Regions from separate parts of the Mesobacillus sp. AQ2 genome, predicted to be linked through region 2. Evidence: riboswitches for the same ligand, from Rfam matches in the RefSeq annotation. Region 2 holds a riboswitch; each other region holds the start of a gene.
What was found. A riboswitch is a leader RNA that binds a small molecule or an ion and turns the genes downstream of it on or off. The one in region 2 is predicted to bind S-adenosylmethionine.
Positions count from the first base shown of each region.

Region 1: it holds a riboswitch for S-adenosylmethionine, as region 2 does, so the genes downstream of both, metK (methionine adenosyltransferase) here and QNH36_RS04675 (trans-sulfuration enzyme family protein) in region 2, are expected to answer to the same signal.
Region 3: it holds a riboswitch for S-adenosylmethionine, as region 2 does, so the genes downstream of both, QNH36_RS10505 (LLM class flavin-dependent oxidoreductase) here and QNH36_RS04675 (trans-sulfuration enzyme family protein) in region 2, are expected to answer to the same signal.

Region 1 is NZ_CP126080.1:3,741,707-3,749,562, forward strand. It holds gene asnB (asparagine synthase (glutamine-hydrolyzing)) at 1-1,096, opposite strand, end outside; gene metK (methionine adenosyltransferase) at 1,351-2,553, opposite strand; SAM riboswitch class I at 2,840-2,980, opposite strand; gene pckA (phosphoenolpyruvate carboxykinase (ATP)) at 3,844-5,433, shown strand; gene QNH36_RS18830 (DUF2584 domain-containing protein) at 5,801-6,043, opposite strand; gene QNH36_RS18835 (alpha/beta hydrolase family protein) at 6,086-6,874, opposite strand; gene QNH36_RS18840 (ABC transporter substrate-binding protein) at 6,992-7,856, shown strand, end outside.
Region 2 is NZ_CP126080.1:943,040-950,895, reverse strand. It holds gene QNH36_RS04690 (hypothetical protein) at 93-236, shown strand; gene QNH36_RS04685 (YflT domain-containing protein) at 367-939, opposite strand; gene QNH36_RS04680 (methyl-accepting chemotaxis protein) at 1,017-2,312, opposite strand; gene QNH36_RS04675 (trans-sulfuration enzyme family protein) at 2,403-3,548, opposite strand; SAM riboswitch class I at 3,617-3,719, opposite strand; gene QNH36_RS04670 (CBS domain-containing protein) at 3,808-5,091, opposite strand; gene QNH36_RS04665 (YitT family protein) at 5,267-6,133, shown strand; gene QNH36_RS04660 (hypothetical protein) at 6,328-6,462, opposite strand; gene QNH36_RS04655 (amidase family protein) at 6,487-7,856, opposite strand, start outside.
Region 3 is NZ_CP126080.1:2,101,766-2,109,621, reverse strand. It holds gene QNH36_RS10510 (ATP-grasp domain-containing protein) at 82-1,041, opposite strand; gene QNH36_RS10505 (LLM class flavin-dependent oxidoreductase) at 1,072-2,121, opposite strand; SAM riboswitch class I at 2,264-2,368, opposite strand; gene QNH36_RS10500 (LL-diaminopimelate aminotransferase) at 2,451-3,632, opposite strand; gene QNH36_RS10495 (YjiH family protein) at 3,792-5,063, opposite strand; gene clpP (ATP-dependent Clp endopeptidase proteolytic subunit ClpP) at 5,346-5,927, opposite strand; gene QNH36_RS10485 (sigma-70 family RNA polymerase sigma factor) at 5,949-6,617, opposite strand; gene QNH36_RS10480 (DUF5381 family protein) at 7,233-7,733, opposite strand; gene QNH36_RS10475 (DUF5381 family protein) at 7,811-7,856, opposite strand, start outside.

The DNA of each region.
Region 1 (7,856 bases), 2.0 Mb from region 2:
CGGCACCTTCACCGGAAAGGACTACCGTTACATGCTTCCTTGCCTCACGGGCAACGAAATACAAAGGTATGGCTGCCGGATCAGCAAGCGGGTCATCCATATGCCACATGATTTTAGGAAGTTCATCCATGTATTCCTGCGGGCTGATCACATAGCTGATATTTTCAACACCGAGTCGATCAGCCGTTTCCTTGGCGACGTCAATCTCGCTGAAGCCATTCTGTTCAAATCCGACAGAGAATGTTTTGATTCCAGGATGGTATTGCTTCGCAATCGACGCAATGATAGAAGAATCAATCCCGCCGGAAAGGAAAGAACCAACCGGCACATCACTGCGCATGTGGATTTTCACCGATTCGAACAGGACATCCCTGATCTCCTTCGTGAATTCATCCTCAGATTTTTGGATTGGCGAGAAGCTCGCTTTCCAATAACGCTTGATTTCCATAGGTGAACCGATTTTCTTTGTAAAATAATGCCCTGGCTCAAGCTTGTAGATGCCTTCAGACATTGTATTAGGTTCTGGGACAAATTGATAAGTTAAATAGTGCTGCAGTGCCTTATAATCAATCACATCATTCTGCAGCGCAAGCAAAATGCTTTTCTTTTCAGAACCGAAGAATGTGCGATTTTCATCTTCAAAATAGAAGAATGGCTTGATGCCGAAATGGTCACGTGCACCGTAAAGGACTTGTTCCTGCTTATCCCAGATGACAAATGCGAACATTCCGCGCAGCTTGTCTACAGCCTGCTCCTTAAGGTGGCTGTATAGGGCAATGATGACTTCAGTATCAGAGTGCGTTTCGAAAGTCAGTCCTTCTTCAATCAACTCTTCACGAAGTTCGAGATAGTTGTAGATTTCCCCGTTAAAAATGATCCAATAGCGTTCATTTTCATAAGTCAATGGCTGATGGCCAGCCTCAAGGTCGATGATGCTCAGACGGCGGAAGCCGAACTGGATATGCTCATCATAGAAATACCCATCATCATCAGGCCCGCGGTGGGTGATGATGTCATTCATATTTTTGAACAGCTGCTTATCATCGCTGCTGAATTCCTGTGCATTTTCATGTACACAACCGATAAAGCCACACATTATGTACTTCACCTTCTCCATTTCAGAAAAAATTTATTGTGATTTTCCAGTAATTTTACTTCCAAAAAACATACCATCTAATACTACCATTAAACGCAAAATTTTTGCAGTAAAATCTGAGGGAAATTTAAGGTAATACTTTATTTTACACCTTTTGGACCAGGTGCAAACCTTGAAAATATCTGGCGCTCCCTAATTAGACGGCAAATAATAAAGGGAGTTACATATTTCTATGCAACTCCCGTTGTTCCTTTTTATTTACCTTGAGCCTGAGTGCGGAGTGCCTCTGCCTTGTCTGTACGCTCCCATGGAAGGTCAACGTCAGAACGGCCGAAGTGTCCGTATGCAGCTGTCTGCTTGTAGATTGGCTTGCGCAGGTCAAGCATGTTGATGATTCCAGCTGGACGAAGGTCGAAGTTGTTTTCAACAACATCGATCAATACATCTTCGCTTACCTTGCCTGTTCCGAACGTATCGATTGAGATAGATACCGGACGGGCAACACCGATTGCGTAAGCAAGCTGAACTTCAACTTTTTCAGCAAGGCCTGCAGCGACGATGTTTTTCGCAACATAACGCGCAGCGTATGCAGCTGAACGGTCAACTTTTGTAGGATCCTTACCAGAGAATGCGCCTCCGCCGTGGCGAGCGTATCCGCCGTAAGTATCAACGATGATTTTGCGGCCAGTAAGACCTGCGTCACCCTGTGGTCCGCCGATTACGAAACGGCCAGTTGGGTTGATGAAGTATTTTGTGTTTTCATCGATCAGCTCTGCCGGTACGACAGGGTTGATGACATGTTCTTTAAGATTGCGCTGGATTTGCTCAAGCGAAACTTCAGGATGGTGCTGTGTTGAGATAACGATTGTGTCGATGCGGACTGGCTTGTCATTCTCATCGTATTCTACCGTTACCTGAGTTTTTCCGTCCGGACGAAGATATGGAAGGATTTCTTCCTTGCGCACTTCAGTCAGGCGGCGGGAAATTTTGTGCGCCAATGAAATCGGAAGCGGCATAAGCTCTTTCGTTTCATTACATGCAAAACCGAACATCAAGCCCTGGTCGCCAGCTCCGATTGCTTCGATTTCTGCATCGGACATTTGTCCTTCACGTGCTTCAAGAGCCTGGTCAACACCCATCGCGATGTCTGCAGACTGCTCGTCAATGGAAGTTAACACTGCGCAAGTTTCAGCGTCAAAGCCGTACTTCGCGCGAGTATAGCCAATTTCCTTGACAGTTTCACGTACGATTTTAGGAATATCTACGTATGTAGATGTTGTGATTTCGCCTGCAACTAGTACAAGGCCAGTTGTAACTGATGTTTCAGCAGCAACACGTGCGTTAGCATCTTTAGCAAGGATCGCATCCAAAATCGCGTCAGAAATCTGGTCGCAAATTTTATCCGGATGGCCTTCTGTTACTGATTCAGAAGTGAACAAACGGCGTTTGTTTGACATCTGAGTTCCTCCCTCATGTATAAAAATTGATCGAGGCTGTCCCAATACAAACCTCGGTTTGATACGGTACTCATTCCCTATGTAGTATGAAATAAACGCTGAGTTTTTATTAGAAAAATTTGTTTAAGATTCATGGTGAATTTCTTTTTTTCCTAATTTTCACCCACGGGAGCAATGACACCAAAGAAGGCAGTCCAGTTGCATTTCTATGCATCGGACAGAAAAAAGCAATATAAAAAACCTCTCCAATTGTGAGGAAAGGTTTTAGCTTTAACCGCGCCTTTCGCTCTTATCGTTCAAGGGCAATTCCCTTGCGTCAGGTTAGCACCTTTGCCCGGAAAAGATCAGCTGATTCTTAGGCTGTTTTTCTCGTTTGCAGGTTGCTGGGTTTCATTGGGCCTGTCCCTCCACCAGCTCGGGATAAGAGAGTATCCGTTCAAATCAAAATCATAACGAACCTGTCTGGCCATGTCAATCATTTTCTCGACAAAAATGTCGATTGTTGTTGAAACCATTTCTTTAAAATAGGCTCTGTTAAAGCCCAATGTTGTTTTTACACCTGTTGATTGTAGTGGAAGGCGCGTAGGCTCCTCCGAAAATGCTAGCGCATTTTCATCGTGCGTGGGCAGGTTCAGGGAAGTTTCTCAATGTCCTGCGGGCGCAGCTGGTTAGGTGAGACCCCGCAGGAGCAAAGCGACGAGGAGGCTCAGCGCCAGCCAAGAAGAATTTGGTCTTTGAAAAAGCTGGCACTTGAGCTTTTTCATAATTCTTCCCCCGCGGAAAGCGAAGCGCCTGGAACAAAAATCAACAGTCTTGTTTAACAGAGCCTTAAAATAAAAAGTTGTCAAACCAACCCATATTACTTGACTATATAAAGAAAGAATTATATAACGCAAGTTAGGTACAAGGTAATTTTTTCATCATTAGTATAGATTAATTGAAGCAATGTGTTATACTATTACCGAGATGTAAACACTTACAAATTATCATTCTTTCAAGAAAAGTGGAAGCGCCTTGACCTGCCGCGGCAAGCATTGGAGGCTGACCAGCGAAGTCGTTTTTTGTCTTCATTGGGCAGACCAAAATCGAAAAGTATAGCCGTCTGCCTAGAAACGCAGAAACTGGAGACTCCGGCAATGAAGCGTTTTTTGCTTCGGCGGGCGGAGTTGAAGTTTCGGAATTTCTAGGAGGCGACACTAGCCAAGCGACTCGAGCGGTCAGGCGCTGGAACTGGATTCTCGAAAGTTGATATACGTATTTTGAATCTATAAAAAAGGAAGGTATCCTCCGATGAACGTTGTAGGAATATCAAATGAACTTTCAGCATTATTAAAAGGAAGCAATGTACAGGTACAGCTATCTGTGCCCCAGCTTGTCGAAAAGGTCCTGAACCGCAACGAAGGGCTTTTGACATCAACTGGAGCAGTAAGAGCGACTACTGGTAAATATACTGGCCGTTCACCTAAAGATAAATTCATTGTCGAAGAAGAATCCGTGAAAGACAAAATTGACTGGGGCTCGGTCAATCAGCCGATCTCCGTGGAATCCTTCACGAAGCTATATAATAAGGTATTGAAGTTCCTTAAAGATAAAGAGGAAGTTTTCGTATTCAAGGGATTCGCCGGCGCGGATAAGAAATACCGCCTGCCAATCCAGGTCATCAATGAATATGCATGGCACAACCTGTTTGCCCATCAATTGTTCATCCGTCCGACTGAGGAAGAGCTTCCTGAGCATGAATCCGAGTTTACGGTCATTTCGGCTCCTACTTTCAAAGCAGATCCAGAGGTTGATGGAACAAACTCAGAAACATTCATCATTGTTTCCTTCGAACAGCGCGTCGTCTTGATCGGCGGAACGGAATATGCGGGCGAAATGAAGAAATCGATTTTCTCCGTGATGAACTATATACTTCCGGAAAATGGAATCCTTTCGATGCACTGCTCAGCGAATGTAGGCCGCGAAGGGGATGTAGCATTGTTCTTCGGACTATCTGGCACAGGCAAAACAACTTTATCTGCTGATAATAATCGCCGTTTGATCGGTGACGATGAGCATGGCTGGTCACCTAATGGTGTGTTCAACATCGAAGGCGGCTGCTATGCGAAATGCATCAACTTGTCCAAGGAAAAAGAACCGCAAATCTTTGATGCAATCCGCTTTGGATCTGTTCTTGAGAACGTCGTAGTCGATGACGAAACACGCGTGGCCGATTATGATGACGGCAGCCTGACAGAAAACACTCGTGCAGCCTATCCGATCCAGGCTATCGAAAACATCGTGGACCCAAGCATAGCGGGGCATCCAAACGCGATCGTATTCCTGACAGCTGACGCTTTCGGAGTCTTGCCTCCAATCGCCAGGCTGACAAAGGAACAAGCAATGTATCACTTCCTGAGCGGATACACTTCGAAGCTTGCTGGAACAGAACGCGGCATCACTTCACCACAGGCAACATTCTCAACATGCTTCGGTTCTCCATTCCTTCCGCTTGCTGCCACAAGGTACGCGGAAATGCTTGGTGAAAAAATCGATGAGCACAACGCAAAGGTATTCCTCGTGAATACAGGATGGACAGGCGGAGAGTATGGAACCGGCAGCCGCATGAAGCTGGCGTACACTCGCGCGATGGTCCAGGCAGCACTTGAAGGCGAACTGAACAACGTCGAAACCGCCAAAGACGAAATCTTTGGCCTCGATATCCCGCTGCACGTACCAGGTGTACCTGACGATGTCCTCCAGCCAGTCAAAACATGGAGTGACAAGGAAGCCTACTACGCAAAAGCAAACGAACTCGCAGACCAGTTCCGTGACAACTTCAAAAAGTTCACAAACGTACCGTCTGAAATCGAAGAAAAAGGCGGACCAACCGTTAAATAAGAATTTGAGTGAGGCCATCTCTGGAAAAGAGATGGCCTTTGATTTTATTATTTTGTTATTCATAAATGGATTCTTATATTGAGCAAAGCCACAATCCCGTTCCCTTGTAGGACAGGGCACCAATAAAGCCCTTTGCTGACCTAAATTCCCGTTCCATCCGAAAACAGGGCACCAATAAAACTCATTGGTGACCTAAAATCCCATTTCATCCGAAAACAGGGCACCAATAGAACCTATTGGTGCCCTAATATCCCGTCTCCTCAGAAAACAGGGCACCAATAAAGATGCACTTTGCATACTTGATTGTTTTTCTAACAGTTAGCACCAGCCCTTTTCAAAAAAAAACAGAGCACAGTATGTGCCCTGCTCAGTTTGTAGAGTTCAAGGAAACTAATTGATACGTAATGGTTGTTTCATTTTCTGTCCACTCGACCTTTGAAATGACTCCTGTTCCAGTCAGGTCGCCTTCGATCGTCTTTTTGACTTCTACTGGAATGTCAATTGGATAAAGCCTGTAGCCTTCCTTTTTCAAAGAGAAGAAGTTGTCTTCGAGCCTTTTTTCGCGGCCTTTTGTCACGATCATTGTATTCAACTCTAATGGCATCCCCATCATTTTTCGCTCCTATTCGCAAGTAACTTCAAATTCATTTTATCATTGTTGCGGCTGTGATTTCATCCAATTCGTTAAATCGCTGACCACTTTCCGGTTCATCACCGGTGGAAAATAGTGCGTATATTCATCAAAGTACCAGCTTTCGACCGGCATGTCCAACTCTTTTAACCGTTTCTCGATCCGATAGGAGTGTTCAACCGAGACATTGCGGTCATTTCGGCCGTGGATCAGCAGCACGGGTGCTTTAAGGTTTTCGATTTCGTATAAAGGCGTCCTGAATTTATATCGGTTCGGCACCTTTTTCGGCGATCCGCCAATTACCCTTTTCATCATCCTTCGCAAGTCTTTTCTTTCCACATAGGTTAAAAACATATCGGTCACGCCGCCCCAGGTGACAACTGAGGCTGTCTCCGGAAATTGAATGGCCGTCAGCAAAGCCATCAAACCTCCGCGGGAAAACCCAAAGACATGAACCCTTTCAACCCCTGGCAGTGATTGAAGCAGCCTAAAGCCGGCATAGGCATCGTCACGGTCATTCCCGCCAAAATCTTCATCCCCTTCACCACCCTGGTTGCCGCGGTAAAAAGGAGCAAAAACCGTAAAGCCTTCGGAAGCGAATTGGGCAATCCGGGCTGGCCTCACCTTCCCGACATTTTTGATTCCGCCACGAAGGTAAAGGAACCCTTCTGCCCCGCTTCCTTCAGCCGGTCTTGCCAGCAGCCCTTTGACACGCAGCCCGCCTGCAAAATAAGTGACCATTTCAAGTTGGACTTTGGGGTTGGGAGAAGGAAACTTATATGCTGATATGATTTGACCGTCATTGTCCACCTTCATCACTCCTCTATATGAATTTTTTTCTATTTTGCTACTGGGCATTCACACATTTTTTCTCTCCTCATACATTATCGTAAGCCCAATTTAAGACAGATTTTAGGAGGCATCTATATGAAAAAATGGTTCAAAGCCGCTTTTGCTTTATTTTTGGTTGCCATACTTATTATACCTCTTGCAGCCTGCAGTCAAGACAAGGTACAGACTGTTAAAGTGGCAGAGGTAACTCGTTCGATTTTCTATGCTCCTCAGTATGTTGCCCTTGCCAAAGGATTTTTTGAGGAAGAAGGATTGAAAATCGAGCTCACTACAGCTTGGGGCGGCGACAAGACAATGACCGCCGTGCTTTCGAATGCGGCAGATGTTGCATTAGTTGGCTCGGAAACTTCCATTTACGTTTATGCCCAGGATTCAAACGACCCGGTCATCAACTTTGCCCAGCTGACCCAGACGGATGGTACCTTCCTTGTTTCCAGAGAGAAGATCGACAATTTTTCATGGGATGAGCTGAAGGGATCTACCTATCTCGGACAGCGTACAGGCGGAATGCCGCAAATGGTCGGTGAATTCGTGCTCAAAAAACACGACATTGATCCGAAACAAGATTTAAAGATGATCCAAAATATTGATTACGCCAATATTCCAAATGCCTTTGCTTCCGGAACCGGAGACTTTGTGCAGCTATTCGAGCCGCAGGCAAGCATGTTTGAAAAAGAAGGCAAAGGTCATATCGTCGCTTCATTCGGTACGGAGTCCGGTCATGTACCTTATACCACATTCATGGCAAAACAAAGCTACATGAAGGAAAACCCGGAAACGATTGAAAAGTTCACCCGTGCCGTTTACAAAGCACAGAAATGGGTCGATTCCCACAGTGCCAAAGAAACCGCTGAAGCCATACAGGAATACTTTAAAGATACCGATTTAGCGCTAATCGAAACAGTGGTTGACCGTTATAAGAGCCAGGGTTCATACGCAA
Region 2 (7,856 bases):
GATTTGATAAAAATATACAGTTGAATATTGAACTAACAAGAAAACATCACTTTAACAATGCATATAGTTTTATCAAGGGAGGAATGAGGATTATGGGATATCTATGGGTTATGACGATCGGTTATGTCATTTGTCTCGGCCTGCTTGGCGGTACTTTAATGTTTTTCATTACCTCTGCTTTTGATTTCGATGATGCAAGCCGGATTGATTTACTGGATACTAAAGAGAAAGAATAGCAAAAGCTGGCTGCTAAATTGATGCAGCCAGCTTTTGCCGTTTGAAACAGGGAAAAGGGCATCGCGGAATCGTAAATTGTCATTTTCAGAGACAGTAAAAAAAGCTGCCAATGGCAGCCTTTTCTATCGATTAAAAATCACGTGTGTTGTCAAAACGAGTGTTAGCCGGGTTGTCCGATGTTAGAGGTGCATCAACCGGGTTGGTCGTTCTTGTTCCATCCAAACCAGTGGTTGTTGTACCATCATTCAGGCCGACTCTGTTCTCTTCACGCTCGACGACTACAAGGATTTTGCCTTCTTTTACATAGCCTTCGTAACGTTCTGCTTCATCTTCCGGAATACCCATTCCGATTAATGCTCCGGCCAATCCGCCGGCACCTGCGCCTACTGCAGCACCAGTAAGTGTCGCAGCAATCGGGCCTGCAGCTACGATTGGGCCGATTCCAGGAATCGCTAGGGCTCCGATGCCTGCCAGTAATCCTGTAAGGCCGCCTAATATACCGCCTGTTGCCGCACCTGCAGCAAGACCTTCCTCAGTCTTTGTACCGGTTGCTTCGTTGACGTGATCAATCTCATCGTCGTTTTTACTAATAACAGAGATATCATCGGTATTGTACCCTTGCCTTTTCAGGTCCTCTACGGCCTGGATTGCGTCTTGCTCGTTATCATATACTCCAACAAGATGTTTTTCATGTTCAAACATATTAAAAGCCTCCTTTAGACGAGTAGTCCTTTTTAAAGATACCCGCATACAGGATGTGTAAACCTGATGTCGAAGGATTATTGACTGTGTGTATAGACGGATACGGTCTTGTTCAAGACCGAAGAAACTTGTGTCAGGTTCTCAGCCGTCAAGGTCAATTCCCTGACCGTCTCTCCCTGATTCTCAAACCCTGCTGCCATTTCGGCAATCCCGGCTGCATTTGTTTGTAAAATGACATTCGTTTCATTATTCATCGTCAACAATTTATCTGTCTGCTGATTCAAATCTGCAGTGTACTGGCTGATGGTGCCAATTTCCTTCTGGATGGACAGAATCCCATCCCGCATCTCATTATATTGCATTTCAACATTACCGAATAACTTGCTGCCCTTTTGTACTTCCATGCTTCCGCCAGACATGACATCCACCATCTGTTTAATGTCACTGCGGACAACCTCGATTGTATCCTGGATTTGCCGGGATGCATGCAGCGATTGCTCTGCCAATAATCGCACTTCACCGGCTACGACAGCAAAACCCTTCCCTTGTTCCCCTGCGCGTGCAGCTTCGATTGCCGCGTTTAATGCCAGCAGATTTGTTTGGTTGGCAATTCCAGAAATGATACTGACGATCTCTTCGATTTTATTCGTCTTTTCAGCCAGTGATTCAGCATCCCTGGCAGCCTGCCTCGTAATCTGATCCATCCGTCCCACCTGTGTGCTCGTTTCACTGATGAACGTCTGGCCTTGTTCACTTTTAACAGCATTGGTCGTGGACATTGTTTCAATCCGATTCGATAGTTCAGCAATCTCGCTGATTCTTTGCACCATATTATCAACAATATCACTCAGCACTGCCGAATGGCCCTGCTGCTGTTCAGCACCTGCAGAGACTTGAAGAATGGAAGCTTTTATTCTCTCGCTTTCATTTTCATGGACCTGTGAATTCTCGAATAGCTTTCTTGCAGAGTCGTGCAAAACCCGGGTATTGTCCTGGCATTGGGCTACGAGCAGCCTTAATTGACTGATCATCGCATCAAAATGGGAGGTCAGCTTCCCAATCTCGTCACTTGAATCACTTGCCAGTTCCACCGCCAGATCACCCTGAACAATTCTCTGTGTCGCTTGTGTGAGGCGATCGATGGGCTTGAATACCCTTTTGAATAAAATAATGATGAAAACAAGGCACCCTATTGAAATTAGTGAACCCGCAATGGCTGTCGAATACATACTCCTGGATACCAGTTCGGCTGGATCAGAGTCTACTTTGAATGAATTCAGCAAGTAAAAATTGTATAACGTCGAAATGGCATAAGCAAAGAATAACAAGCCAAAAAAAGCAAACACCTTTGTTTTCAACGAAAGGTCCCGCATACTATCCACTCCTGTAAAATCCCCAGCGCGAACACTGGGGATGAATGATCTTTCTATCATAATATCGGCATTTCCAGAAAATTTTCCATCCTATTCAACAGCTTTAGCCAGCGCAGCTTCAAATTGTGAAACGATATCCTCTCCGTGCTCAATTCCGACCGAAATCCTCACCAGACGATAAGTGATGCCAAGTTCTTCCTGCGCCTCAGGAGGGAGTGCGCGATGGGAGGTTTTCAGCGGATGGGAGACGGTGGTTTCGACGCCCGCAAGTGTCGGAACGATTTTTACCCAGCCAAGCGATTTGAAAAACTGGGCAGGATCCACATGCTCCGCCAGCTCAATTGATACGATAGCCCCAAATCCTTGTTCAGCTTCTGCGAATGGATAGTATACCTTTGCGATATTCTTATTTTCACGAAGACATTCGGCAAGCAATCTGGCATTCTCCGATTGTGCTTTCATTCTCAAGGCAAGCGTCTTCAAGCCTCTGCAGGTCAGCCACGCTTCAAATGGACTCAGATTCGCCCCAAGGTTGACGATTCTCGCGCGTGCTTCGGCAATCAGTTCTTTCCTGCCAACAATGACGCCTGAAGTGACATCGCTATGCCCGCCAATATATTTTGTCGCACTGTGGACAACCAGATCGGCACCGCCTTCATATGGACGCACATGGAGCGGAGTGGCAAACGTATTATCAACTAATACAACGAGTTTTTTAATCTTTGCCAGCTCGATGACTTCATCCAGCTTTTCAACGCGAAGCAGCGGATTCGTGATCGACTCTGTGTATAGAAGCTTTGTATTATGCTTGATGGCGTTTGTGACATTGCCCAAATCCGAGAACGGCACGAACGTTGTTTCAATCCCGAAGCGCTCAAGCTCTGCTTTTAGCATATGGAAGCTACCTCCATACACATCGTCCGCCGCAACAATATGGTCCCCACTCTTCACAACTGCCAGGACACCTGCCAAAATTGCAGCCAATCCAGATGAAGCCGCCACACCATCCTCTGCATGCTCAAGAGCCGCTACCGCTTGCCCGAGTTCATCCGTATTCGGATTGCCGACCCTGGAGTACAAATAATTGCCCTCACCCTGATAAAAACCCTCCAATTCATCAAGATCATTGAAGGTAAAAGCCGACGTCTGGTAAATCGGTGTTGCCTTGCTTTTAATACCCTGCTGCTTAGTATGTACAGAGTGAAGCACTTCCGTTTCAAATCTGTTGTTCGTCATTTCATCCACCTGCTTTTAAAAAATATAAAAACCTCTCCAAATAAGGAGAGGTTCCAATTGCTAAGCCTCTCTTATCTTCAGAAATCGTTCTTCAGGAATTAGCACCTTTCAATGAAAAAAGAAGGTTGCCGGGCTTCGCAGGGCCTGTCCCTCCGCCGCTCTGGATAAGAGTTATTGATTTAAAATAATTAATATTAGCAGAAGTATATCAATATCGCTGTAAATTCGTCAATGAACGATTTTCTAAAGATTTGTGAAGTCAATCTTCTGGATCACTGTCAAGCAAATCCCATGGTGTGATGACACCGATTGGCTTTCCGTGGCGGTCGCCTGTTTCCGTGATAATGACCGCCTGGAGCTTCTTGCCCCTCGTATGGTAACGCTCGAATAATTCCTCAATATGGTATAAAGATGCTTCCTCATCCACAAACGTCACGAAATAATTTTTCCCCTTGGTCAGCAATTCTTTCACCCGCACATCTTCAAAGTGAACGACACTGTCGGAAAAATGCTTCGCCATCCACTGGATGATCTCTGTTGAAGTCAGCAGTGCAACATATTTATCATCCTTGTCATAGACCGGGAATCTCGTAAAATCAAACTTGTTGATGACCTTAAGCACATCTTTTAGATAAGCATCCTCATAATAATAAAACACAGGACTGGTCGCGATTGATAATGCCGTCTGCGGCTTCTCGAACTCCTTCGCGATTTCCTCAATCCGCTCGACTACCTCGATATGCGGCTCGGCAATATAATAATCCGCATTCACCCGTTCATGGACAATCGCATTCCGCAGCTTGGCAAACTGATGCAGCTCACTTTTATACTTGCGGACCAATGAATGATTCTTATAGCCAGAGTACAGCAGCTCGACAAACGCATCGCTGTCCGTCCCCTTCACCATTTCCTTCAGCGCTTTATGGATCCGGTTAAAAGCCGTTTCAAACTTGCCGGATTGTTCTTTATGCTTTACCTCTTGATTTTCTGAAGACGCCTGAGAAGCAGAAGCTTTTTGCGATTTTTCATTGCCTGTGTTTTGGTTTTTTGCTTCGTCACTGCTTTGATTTGTTCCATTTGTGCTGTTCTGATTCATTGTTTTAGCGTTACTTTTTGTTTTTTTGCTGTTGTTTTGATCCGTTGTTTTACCGTTTTCTTGAGTTGCTGCTTTGCCGTTGTTCTGTTTTGTTGTTTTAGCGTTATCTTGGGTAGTTGCTTTGCCGTTGTTCTGTTTTGTTGTTTTAGTGTTATCTTGAGTCGTTATTTTGCTGTTTCTCTTTTTTGATGGTTTACCATTATTCTGATCGATTACTTTGCTTCTATCCTGCTTTGTTATTTTGCTGGAATCTTTTTTCGGCAGATCGTCAACGTTCTCTTCGGCACGCTTGAGGCGGTTATCGTCAACTGCCGGTCTTGGATTGGTTCGAAGATATGAATTGTTGCCGGTTTTCTTATTCTTGTTTCTATTGTGTTGATTTTTCCTTTTTTTCGACGTTGTCTGTTGCTTATTGGATCTATGTTTAACCTGAATTTCGTTAGCCAAAATGGTCCCTCCGTTGTTTCGAATCACTTCCCTACTCATTACCCCAAAACACGCATTTACTAATCATGGATATATAATGTAGAATTTCCAGATGACTTTTAAGTTTGATACAATAAGTATAGTACATACAATGCAATTAGAAAGTAGATTTTTATAGAAAAGGGTTTGATATTTAGTGGCAGCAACAAAGAAAAAAAGAGTCATAAAAGAGGTCACACAGCTTGTGACAATTACAATCGGGGCGATTATCGCTGCATTCGGGCTTGATATGTTCCTCGTCCCCAACGCCATCCTTGACGGAGGTGTCATCGGCCTTTCGATTATCGCAGCGGAATTGACCAACGTCTCGATGAGTATTTTCCTGATCCTGTTCAATCTGCCTTTCCTTTATATCGGATACAAGAGGATGGGTATGAAATTCACGCTTCGGACGCTGTACGGTGTCATTATTTTATCCGTAACGACAGCGTATTTCCATCACTTCGACCGGGTGACGGATGATTTATTTTTGGCCACCATCATCGGTGCCGTCATCCTCGGAACCGGCGTCGGCCTCGTCATCCGCGCTGGCGGGGCGCTTGACGGCACCGAAATCATCGCAATCCTTGTCAGCAAGAAGCGCACTGTGTCCGTTGGGCAGATCGTCATGATCATGAACTTGTTCATCTTCCTTTTGGCCGCCTTGCTCGTGTTCAGTTGGGAAACAGCCATGTACTCGATCATCACCTATTTTATCGCCTTTAAGATGATTGACGTCGTCGTTGAGGGTATGGAAGAGTTAAAATCGGTCACAATCATTTCCGATGTCCCGGAAGAAATCGCCGAAGCCCTTCTGAAGCAATTAGGACGCGGCATGACCTATATCCAGGGCCAGGGCGTTTTTTCAAGCGAACCAAAGAAAATCATCTATACGATCGTCAGCCGGATTGAATTGTCCACCCTGCGCTCGGTGGTTGATGATATCGATCCGAACGCGCTCGTCGCAATCGAGAATGTAGCCGACGTATCGGGGAGTAATTTTGATAAGGGCAGCGGGCATTAAAAAATGCAGACTTGGTCGAATAATCCATGAATGTGGTCGAATAAATTAAAAATCCGCCAAATTATTTTAAAATGTGGTCGAATTAACTCCAAAAGTGGTCGAATTATTTATTTTTTCGCCAATAAAATTTCTAAAAGAGCTCAATCCTGATATAAAAAATGCCCCTGAGAGGAAATTGCAGGGGCATTTTACTGTTAATCAATCGGATTATTGAATTTTTTCTCTTTCTGGCCGGTTGTAAACTCGACTAGCTCTTCTGGTGTGTTATTGCCTTTTTTCTTATTGTTGTTACGCTGGGCGTTTCCGTTGCCTAGCTTTTGCTTACCCATGCTTCTTCGCTCCTTTTAATGGATTCAAGGTGTAGTATGGATTTTTTCGCTGGCGTTTATTCCAAGTTCGGGTGCACGGCGGACCCTGGTTGCCTGTTCGTAGGCATAGGCAAGCTTGATCAGCAGCGGCTCGCTGAAGGCTGTGCCCGTGAAAGTAATTCCCACCGGTTCTCCTTCTTCCGTGTAATCAGTTGGTACCGTAACCGACGGATAGCCCGCCTTAGAGCCGATCGTCGAGCCGTCCATAGGGAAAAGCACCACATCTGCTCCGTATTCCTTCAGGGCATAGTCAATTCCCTGTTCCCTGGCCATATACAGATTGTACTCGAGTTCTTCGAGGTACTCTGCCTCCGTTAAAGTACCGCTTGTGGCTTCTGATTCCAGCAGCACTTCCTGGCCGTACTTCAACGTTTTCTCACCATGCTCATAATTAAAGGCAATGACATCCGCGAGCGTCTTGATTGGGATATTCAGTCCCTTTAAATAAGCATTCAGATCAGCCTTGAATTCATAGCTTAAAACATTGTGTCCCCACTTCGCTTTTGCTGCTGGGATTGCAGCTTCAATAACCTCAGCGCCAAGTTCCTCCAATTTTTCAAGCGCTTTTTGAAAAATTTGTTCCTGTTCCTTAGTCCATTTACCAATATACTCTTCCCTGGCAACTGCAATCTTTGTGCCTTTTAATGCTTTTTTATCGAAAAGAGAGTCATGGTTGAATTCAACTAAACTTACCATTGTTGCCTGGTCTTGCGGATCCTGCCCGGCAATCGCTTCTAAAAGATACACTGCATCCTTGACGGTTCTCGCCATCGGCCCTGCCGTGTCCTGGGTGTGGGCAATCGGGATGATGCCGCTGCGGCTGACCAGTCCGACTGTTGGCTTGATGCCAACCAGGGAATTCTGTGAGGAGGGGTTTAAAATCGAGCCATCCGTTTCCGTACCAACCGCAGCCGCCGCCAGATTCGCTGCAATCGACGCTCCAGATCCTGCGCTTGAGCCACCGACCTCGAACTTGCCGGGGCCATAAGGATTCAGTACCTGCCCCCCGCGTGAACTGTAGCCGCCTTTCATGCCATTTGCCATGAAATTGGCCCACTCGGTCATATTTGTTTTTCCGAGGATGACTGCGCCGGCTTCCCTGAGCTTGGATGCAACAAACGAATCCTTCAAGGCGATGGAATCCTTCAAGGCCAGCGACCCGGCGCTTGTATGCATTTTATCGCCAGTATCGATATTGTCTTTTACCATGATCGGGATACCGTGCAGCGGACTTCTCGGACCCTTTTGTTTTCGCTCAGCATCCAGTGCAGCCGCGATATGCAGAGCATCTGGATTCAATTCAAGCACCGATTTGATTGTTCTATCAAAAGCAGCGATCCTTGCCTGATACATCA
Region 3 (7,856 bases), 1.2 Mb from region 2:
CAGAAGTTGTTAAATTTAGATTAACATAAATTCATCATCCCTTAAATAAAAAAAGAGCAGAGATTTTCCCTGCTTAGAGGTTTAACGGGTCTTTGCGACTGCTCCATATTCCGCAACCAGTTGTGATTCTAGAAACTTTGCAAGCTCTAACATTCCGTATTTACCTGCTCTTGCTTCTGCGTCTGAATTGTAATTCGTATTTGTATTAATATCGTAAGTAAAAATTTCACCAGTCTCATTTCTGATAAATTCAATTCCGGCTACTTGAATATTATTTGATTCTAATACTCTCTTATATTTTTCAATAACGGGATCTTTAAAGCCTTCAATCACTTGGAATTTCGGCTTTTCCTCTACTTCTTCCCCTACAGGGCAGAACAGGTCGCCGATCTGGCAGGCATCTGCCGGGCATAATTCAAATCCTTCTGATGTATCAACTTTTACTGCGTAAACAAATTCTCCGCCGACAAACTCACAGCGAGTGATATAACTTTCAGGAGACTGGATATATTCCTGAATCAGTGTTATTCCATCAACAGGTTCCTCAAACGACGGGCCCTCCACATATGCCTTAAGTGCTTCAATAGATTGAAACAACTGCACGCCAAGCCCTTTTCCAGCTCGATTGTGCTTCGTGATAAAGGCTCTTCCCTCAAATGGTTTTGCCGCTTCCAGCAGCTGCTGCTTTCCAACGGTGGCGATAGTACGCGGAGTCGTTACCCCATGCTTGTTCAGCTCAAGGTATTGCTTCACTTTGCTGACTTCCAGTTCAAGTGCCCTTGATCCGTTGTACACCTTCCGGCCATGTGCCTCCAGCCAGGCTAAAACCTGAGCGGAATATTCAGGTGCGAACCGATGTCCTCTTGTATGGGAAGAAGCACTCATTCTGCTGTAAAAGATCCCCTCTGGAGGCTCCTTTGACAAATCAAGCAGCCCTTCATCCAGATGCCACTCTTCAAAAGGTATTCCCAGCTCCTCCAGGCGTTTTGTTAAATGGACAGTCCATTCACTGTTTTCATGGATGATATAAACTTCGCTCATGATCTTCATCTCCTTAAGTTTATTTATCTATCAAACTGTCAGCTGCTTTCTTTTTACCTCCACAAGCGGCATGACCTGTTTCGCGAATCTCTCCATCTCTTCCAGTTGTGGCGAGAATTGCAGCAGGAGCAATCCCAAACCTGCTTCTTCATACTGTAAAATCCGCTCGGCAATTTGGTCAGGTGTACCTACCAAATTAGGGCGCAATCCTCGGTTTGACACCGAATAATCCTGAAGCTGGATTTGCTGCTCCAGCTGTGATTTGCTGGTGAAGTCCTTGAACCCGGCATAGGCACTGGATTCTTTTACAGAAGTAATTCGTTCCAACTCCGCGAATGCTTCAGCCTCGGTGTCCCGGCAAATAACGTAAGCGGCCATGCCGAACTCTGACAGTTCAGGATTTGATGTAGCGGCCCTTAGATTTTTCATCTCTGCAATTTTCTGTTCAATCTCTTCAACCGTTCCGCCATGCATGACATATGCATCGCAGTTCTCGACAATGGTTTGCTTTCCCTTCAGACTTTCTCCGCCGGCATATAAGATCGGATTTGGACGCTGAACTGGTTTAGGAAACAGCTTCGTATCCTTTAGTTGATAGTACTTGCCTTCATATGAAAAGTTCTGTTCACTCCAAAGCCCTTTCAGTACATCAATGAATTCGTGCGTCCGGTCATACCGCTCATCATGCTCGGTAAAAATATCGCCGTACTGGCGTGCTTCTTCCTCCCACCACGCTGAAACGACATTCAGAGTAAAGCGGCCATTGCTGATCTGGTCAATGTTCGCTGCCATTTTTGCCGTAACTGCCGGGTTATGGAATCCCGGCCTCACCGCCGACATGATTTCGATTTTTTCGGTTACTGATGCCAGAGCAGCAGCGGTTGTCCACGCTTCAAGTGAGTCATGCTCAGGACCTTTTATATCATTCAAATAAAGTTCGGCAATTAATGTAGTGGAATATCCCCATTTTTCTGCTGACTGGATCACTTTCTTTGCATAATCAAAAGTTGCTGGCATTTGTTCATTCTCAACATTTCTTAACCATCCGCCAAAAATCGGCAGCCAAAATCCATACTTCATACTTCTCTCTCCTCTGCCCAATCACAATCTCTACTTTACCAACCTGTTAAGTCGGTATTTAAACCAAAAACTTGGAGACCAATTAATAGCCTCCTAAAACAAAAAGCTCCCTTCAAAAAGAAGAGAGCCATTTTATACTCCCTTCTCATCTTTCAGACAAATTGTCTGCAGGAATTGGCACAGTATTCATTGAGAACCTGTTGCCGAGGTTTCGCAGGGCCTATCCCTCCACCTCTCTTGATAAGAAGACATTCTTATTAAGTTTTAATTCATTAAAGTGATAATATTCTAAATTTGTTTAAATGTCAATTCGTTTCTCGAAATAAGTTTTAACTTCCTACCGGAAACCCCAGCAAAAACTTATTCACACGCTGTGCAGCTTCTTCCAGTCTTTCTGGAGGCTGTACCATAGCTATTCTGACATAGCCTTCTCCCTGCTGCCCAAAGGCGTCACCCGGAACCACAACAATCCCTTCCTCTTCAATCAACTTGAAGGCAAACTCGCGAGACTTCCATCCATCAGGGATTTTAGCCCAGACAAACATCGTTGCCGGAGAATTGGCTACCTGCCATCCGCTGTTCCTGAAACCGGATACTAAAGCATCCCGTCGTGCCTCATACAGTTTTAGCTGATCGCCAAGAAACGAATAGTCAGAAGTCAAAGCAGCGATTGCTGCCTTTTGGATAGGATAGAATACTCCATAATCAATATGTGACTTGAAGGATGCCAGAAGATTGATGACCTGCGAATTGCCTGCGACGTATCCAATACGGCAGCCAGCCATATTGAAGGTCTTTGAAAGCGAATTGAACTCAATGCCAACTTCCTTAGCCCCTGGTACCGAAAGGAAACTAATCTGAGGATTTCCGTCATAAATCAATTCAGAATATGCAAAATCATGGACAACTAGAATATTATGTACCCCTGCAAATTCAACTACCTCTTCAAAGAAGACTCTGTCAGCAAGTGCAGTGACAGGATTTCCCGGATAGCTCAATATCATCATTTTTGTTTTCTGTAATACTTCCTCTGGAATCTCATTTAACTGAGGAAGAAATTTATTTTCCTCCAACAGCGGCATAGGATAAATTTCCCCTCCAGCAATCGTAACGCTAGCTTCGTAGATTGGATACCCTGGATCTGGGACCAGTACATAATCACCCGGGTCAACTATGGCAGTCGCCAAATGCGCAAGTCCATCCTGTGAACCCATCAACTGCAATACTTCTGTTTTTTCATCAAGCTCGACAGAATACCGCTGGCTGTAAAAATATTTTACTGCTTCATTAAACTCGGCGATGCCCTTTAATGTGTATCCATATTTACCGGGATCCATTGAATATTTCGCCAGTGTTTCCATCACAAATGCCGGCGGCTGGAAATCCGGGCTGCCAATGCTTAAGTCAATGACATCCTTGCCATTCAACAATGCCATCTGCTTCCTGTCTACTACTTCCTGAAAAATGCTCGAAGTCATTTTTCTGATCTTTTCTGATCCGTAAATATTCATGGACATTCCCCTTTACTGTTCAATGATTCATGTTGTTCTCATGGAAGTTGATTCCTCTGAATTTTTTAAATATAAAATCGATTATAGCAGTTTCACTTTATCAGTTCTATAAAAAAATAAAAAATGAGCTGCTTTGCAGCTCATAGAATAAGTTCCTTATTAGAATAAAAGGTGTGCGATCGGCGCTACAATGATAAGTGTAAGGATTGTTCTCTGAATCCAAATGACCACCAATTTTCTCAGGCTGATTGGAATTTCTGTAGACATTATGCTTGGAATCAGTGCTGAGAAAAAGACTATGGCTGAAACTGAAACTACGCCGATGACAAACTTTGTTACCATTGGCGCCTCTGTTACAAGCATGGCAGGCAGGAACATTTCGGCGATTTCAATAGCAGATGCCTTGGCTGCCAGCATGGGTTCAGGAATCTGGAGTATCAATGTGAATGGGTAGAAAATATAGCCAATCAAATCGAATACAGGAGTAAACTCTGCTAAAACAAGACCCAACAGACCTACAGATAGAATGGACGGCAAAATCCCCATTGTCATGATCATTCCATCGCGCAAGTTATCCAGTATATTTTTCCCCAGGGAGGGTGCTTTGTTCGCTGCGAGCATAGCTTCTCCCCATGCTGTTTTGAGACGGTTCTCCGTCACTGGTTCCTCTGGAACACCTTTTCCCTCATAGTATTCGTCACTCATCGTCCTTAATGGACGCAACCTGACTGTGATGGCGGTTACAATAAATGTAACGAAAAGTGTCGTCCAGAAATACGTATTCCATACTTCCATTAATCCCAGCGTTTTTGCGACTACAATCATGAACGTGGCAGATACGGTAGAAAAGCCGGTCGCAATAATGGTTGCTTCTTTGATCGTATACTTGCCTTCCTTGAACACCCGGTTAGTAATGAGCAGTCCGATTGAATAGCTTCCAACAAAGGATGCAACTGCATCAATCGCAGCTCTTCCAGGAGTCTTCCAGACTGGCCGCATGATTGGCTGCAGAAGGACACCAAAAAATTCAAGCAGGCCATAGCCGACAAGCAATGCCAAAAAAACGGAACCAATCGGAACCAGGACTCCAACCGGAATAACCAGCTTTTCATATAGGAAAGGTCCCATCCCAGGTTCAAATAGCCATGCTGGCCCAACATCTGTCAACATCATTAATGCTACTATAACTCCAATTACTTTCAGAAACGAAAAAATCATAGTCGTCGAATTCTTATTCCAAGTTTTTCTGTAAAAAGGATAGATGGCACCAAATAAAATTACAATAAATGCGTAATACGGAACTGCTGCAGAAAAAGTGGTATTAATCCAGGTCACTAAGTGGTCAAGCGGGATTGACGATTTCCCGCCCACAGCAATTGGAACAAAAAACATGAATATGCCAATCGCACTAAACAGAAAAAACTTAATCATACTCAGGTTTGATAATGGTAGTTCCGGCTGTTTGCCAGCCTTTACTTCAGGCGTGTTCTGCACATGACTTCCTCCTTTATTTGATTTTTTATATTATTTGTAAGAGAGGAGCATGATTTTGCTCTTCTAGTTACCTAAGGAAAAGTGTCCTTTTTAATATTTATTCAATCTTGAATAAAATTATAGTGAAAGGTCTCTATTTTTTGTTTTAATTTCAGTCGACAATCTCTTATTTTCCTTGTGTTTGCACAAAAAAGGACTGCCAGAGCAGCCCTTACATCACTATGTCCGTGTTATAATCTTATCAATAATCCCGTACTCCAAGGCTTCCTGTGCACTCATGAAATAGTCGCGGTCAGTGTCCTTTTCGATTTTTTCCATTGGCTGACCAGTGCGTTCAGATATGAGTTTATTCAAATGGTCACGAAGTTTGAGGATTCTTTTAGCGGAAATTTCAATCTCCGTTGCCTGGCCTCTTGCCCCGCCTAGCGGCTGATGAATCATGATTTCGCTATTAGGCAGTGCAAATCTTTTTCCTTTTGTGCCGGCAAGCAAAAGCATTGCGCCAAACGATGCTGCCATTCCGATACAGATGGTGCTGATATCTGGCTTGATATACTCCATCGTATCAAAAATCGCGAACCCTGCAGTTGTAGAGCCACCAGGACTGTTGATGTAGATGGAAATATCCTTATCGGGATTATCTGCTTCAAGAAATAGCAGCTGTGCAATGACACTGTTGGCCACATGATCGTTGATCTCATCACCAATCATGATGATACGGTCTTTCAACAATCGGGAATAAATATCGTATGAACGCTCGCCACGGTTAGATTGCTCTATGACATAAGGAATTGTACTCACATTGTTCCTCCCCTTTCCTGCCTATGCAGCCATTTTGAAAGTAGAGAGGGGTGAACGAGAACATGAATGCAATGACATTTCCGGAACGGATGCAGCAAGCGCCGGAATCTCCTGGATGTTTTCCAACAGAACGGTTGGGTCCTCGGATTGCAGCGATTCGCAAAGTAAGTCTGACAGCAGGTTTTCTTCATCAACGCTCAAATCCTGGCCCAGCTCTCTCAGTCTGCTATCCTTATCAAGCCTCTTCCTCGCCCGATGAAGCGCAGCTTTTACGGCCTTTTCCGTTGATCCCATCAGCTCGGCAATTTCATGTGACTGAAATCGAAATGCTTCCTTTAACACCAAAATCACCGCCTGCTTCGGCGTCAATTTGGACAAAAGCGTCTCAACAGTATCGATCACATTCCCTTGAGTGCTCGATCCCAGATTTTCCGGTATCCCCGTCACTTCACGGCTGTGCTTCCTGATTGTATCCACCCACTGGTGATAAGCCATTTTTTTTAGTAAGGCTCTGCTGACCTGGGATGGCTCATAATGGCGGATTGCCTTCATCGTCACTTCCTGCAAAAGATCATCACCATCCCAGCTGCTCTGGGTTAAAAACCGGCAATATCGCTGCAGGCTTTGATAATGGCCCATGATCCCCGATTCCTCTTCAGTATTTACATTCCTGAGCTTGTCGATCGACATTCTGTTCACTCCTTTGAACCTCTCTGCACCTTAAACGGATTGAGGGAGAGAAAAGATACGGCCTTTTAAAAATTTTTGTAAATGGTACCTTTTATATACTACTCAGCGTGCTGCGGTGGAACCATTGTAAAAATAAACGTCTGACTTATTCTTGACAGCTTTCTTTGGTTTTTTTTCCAAACCTGTCAAGATTACGAGCTTTTTTTGACAGCTTTCTTTGGTTTTTTTTCCAAACCTGTCAAGATTACGAGCCTTTTTTGACAGCTTTCATTCATTTTGCTTCAAACCTGTCAAGATTACGGGCTTTTCTTGACAGCTTTCCTTCGTTTTGGTCCAAACCTGTCAAGATTACGGGCTTTTTTTGACAGCTTTCCTTCATTTTGCTCCTAACCTGTCAAGATTACAGGCTTTTTTTGACAGCTTTCCTTCGTTTTGCTTCTTACCTGTCAAGATTACAGGCTTTTTTTGACAGCTTTCCTTCGTTTTGCTTCTTATCTGTCAAGATTACGGGCTTTTCTTGACAGCTTTCCCTCGTCTTGTACTAAACCTGTCAAAATACTGACTAATACTAAATGTCTATAGCTCGTTAACTAAACTTAACTACTCTCATATGGTTCAATTATTGTTCATTCGCTTTTCCCAGTTCACCTTTAATTCAGGTGCCGCATAAGGCATAATAAATTCCTCAATCACTTGATTCACTTTTTCTTCCGATATAAGGTTGTAGGTCGATAACTTTATTGTTTGATTGTTTATTGTCTTTATAGCAAGGTATTTCAATGAACTCCCGCTCCATTTAATATCATCGATTTCATTGATTGGAATACTATTTCTTCTTCCTTTTAAGATTCCCGATTCAATAGTGAATATAGTCCTCCCAGATAGAATCACACTAATGAGTTTTAACAAAATAGAGCCAGAAAAGATTAACCCGACAATTCCGATGATGCCGACTAAAAAGCCCCTTACGATTCCTGAATCAGGAGCGACTACGAAAAGAACAAATGCTGATAATAATGTCCCAAATAGTGCAGAGGTAATCATACAGCCGGCTCCAGGAGCTGTATAAACGACTTCCACCTTATTTTCTGTTACTTTTATATTATGTTCTTCCATTTTAAGTTCACCTTTCACAACCATATATAATAAAAGCTTACAGAGCTAATCTCTTTAGCCTGCAAGCTTCTAAAAATTTATGCGCCTTTATTGCTCATACGCTTATTCCAGTTCTTTTTAAAT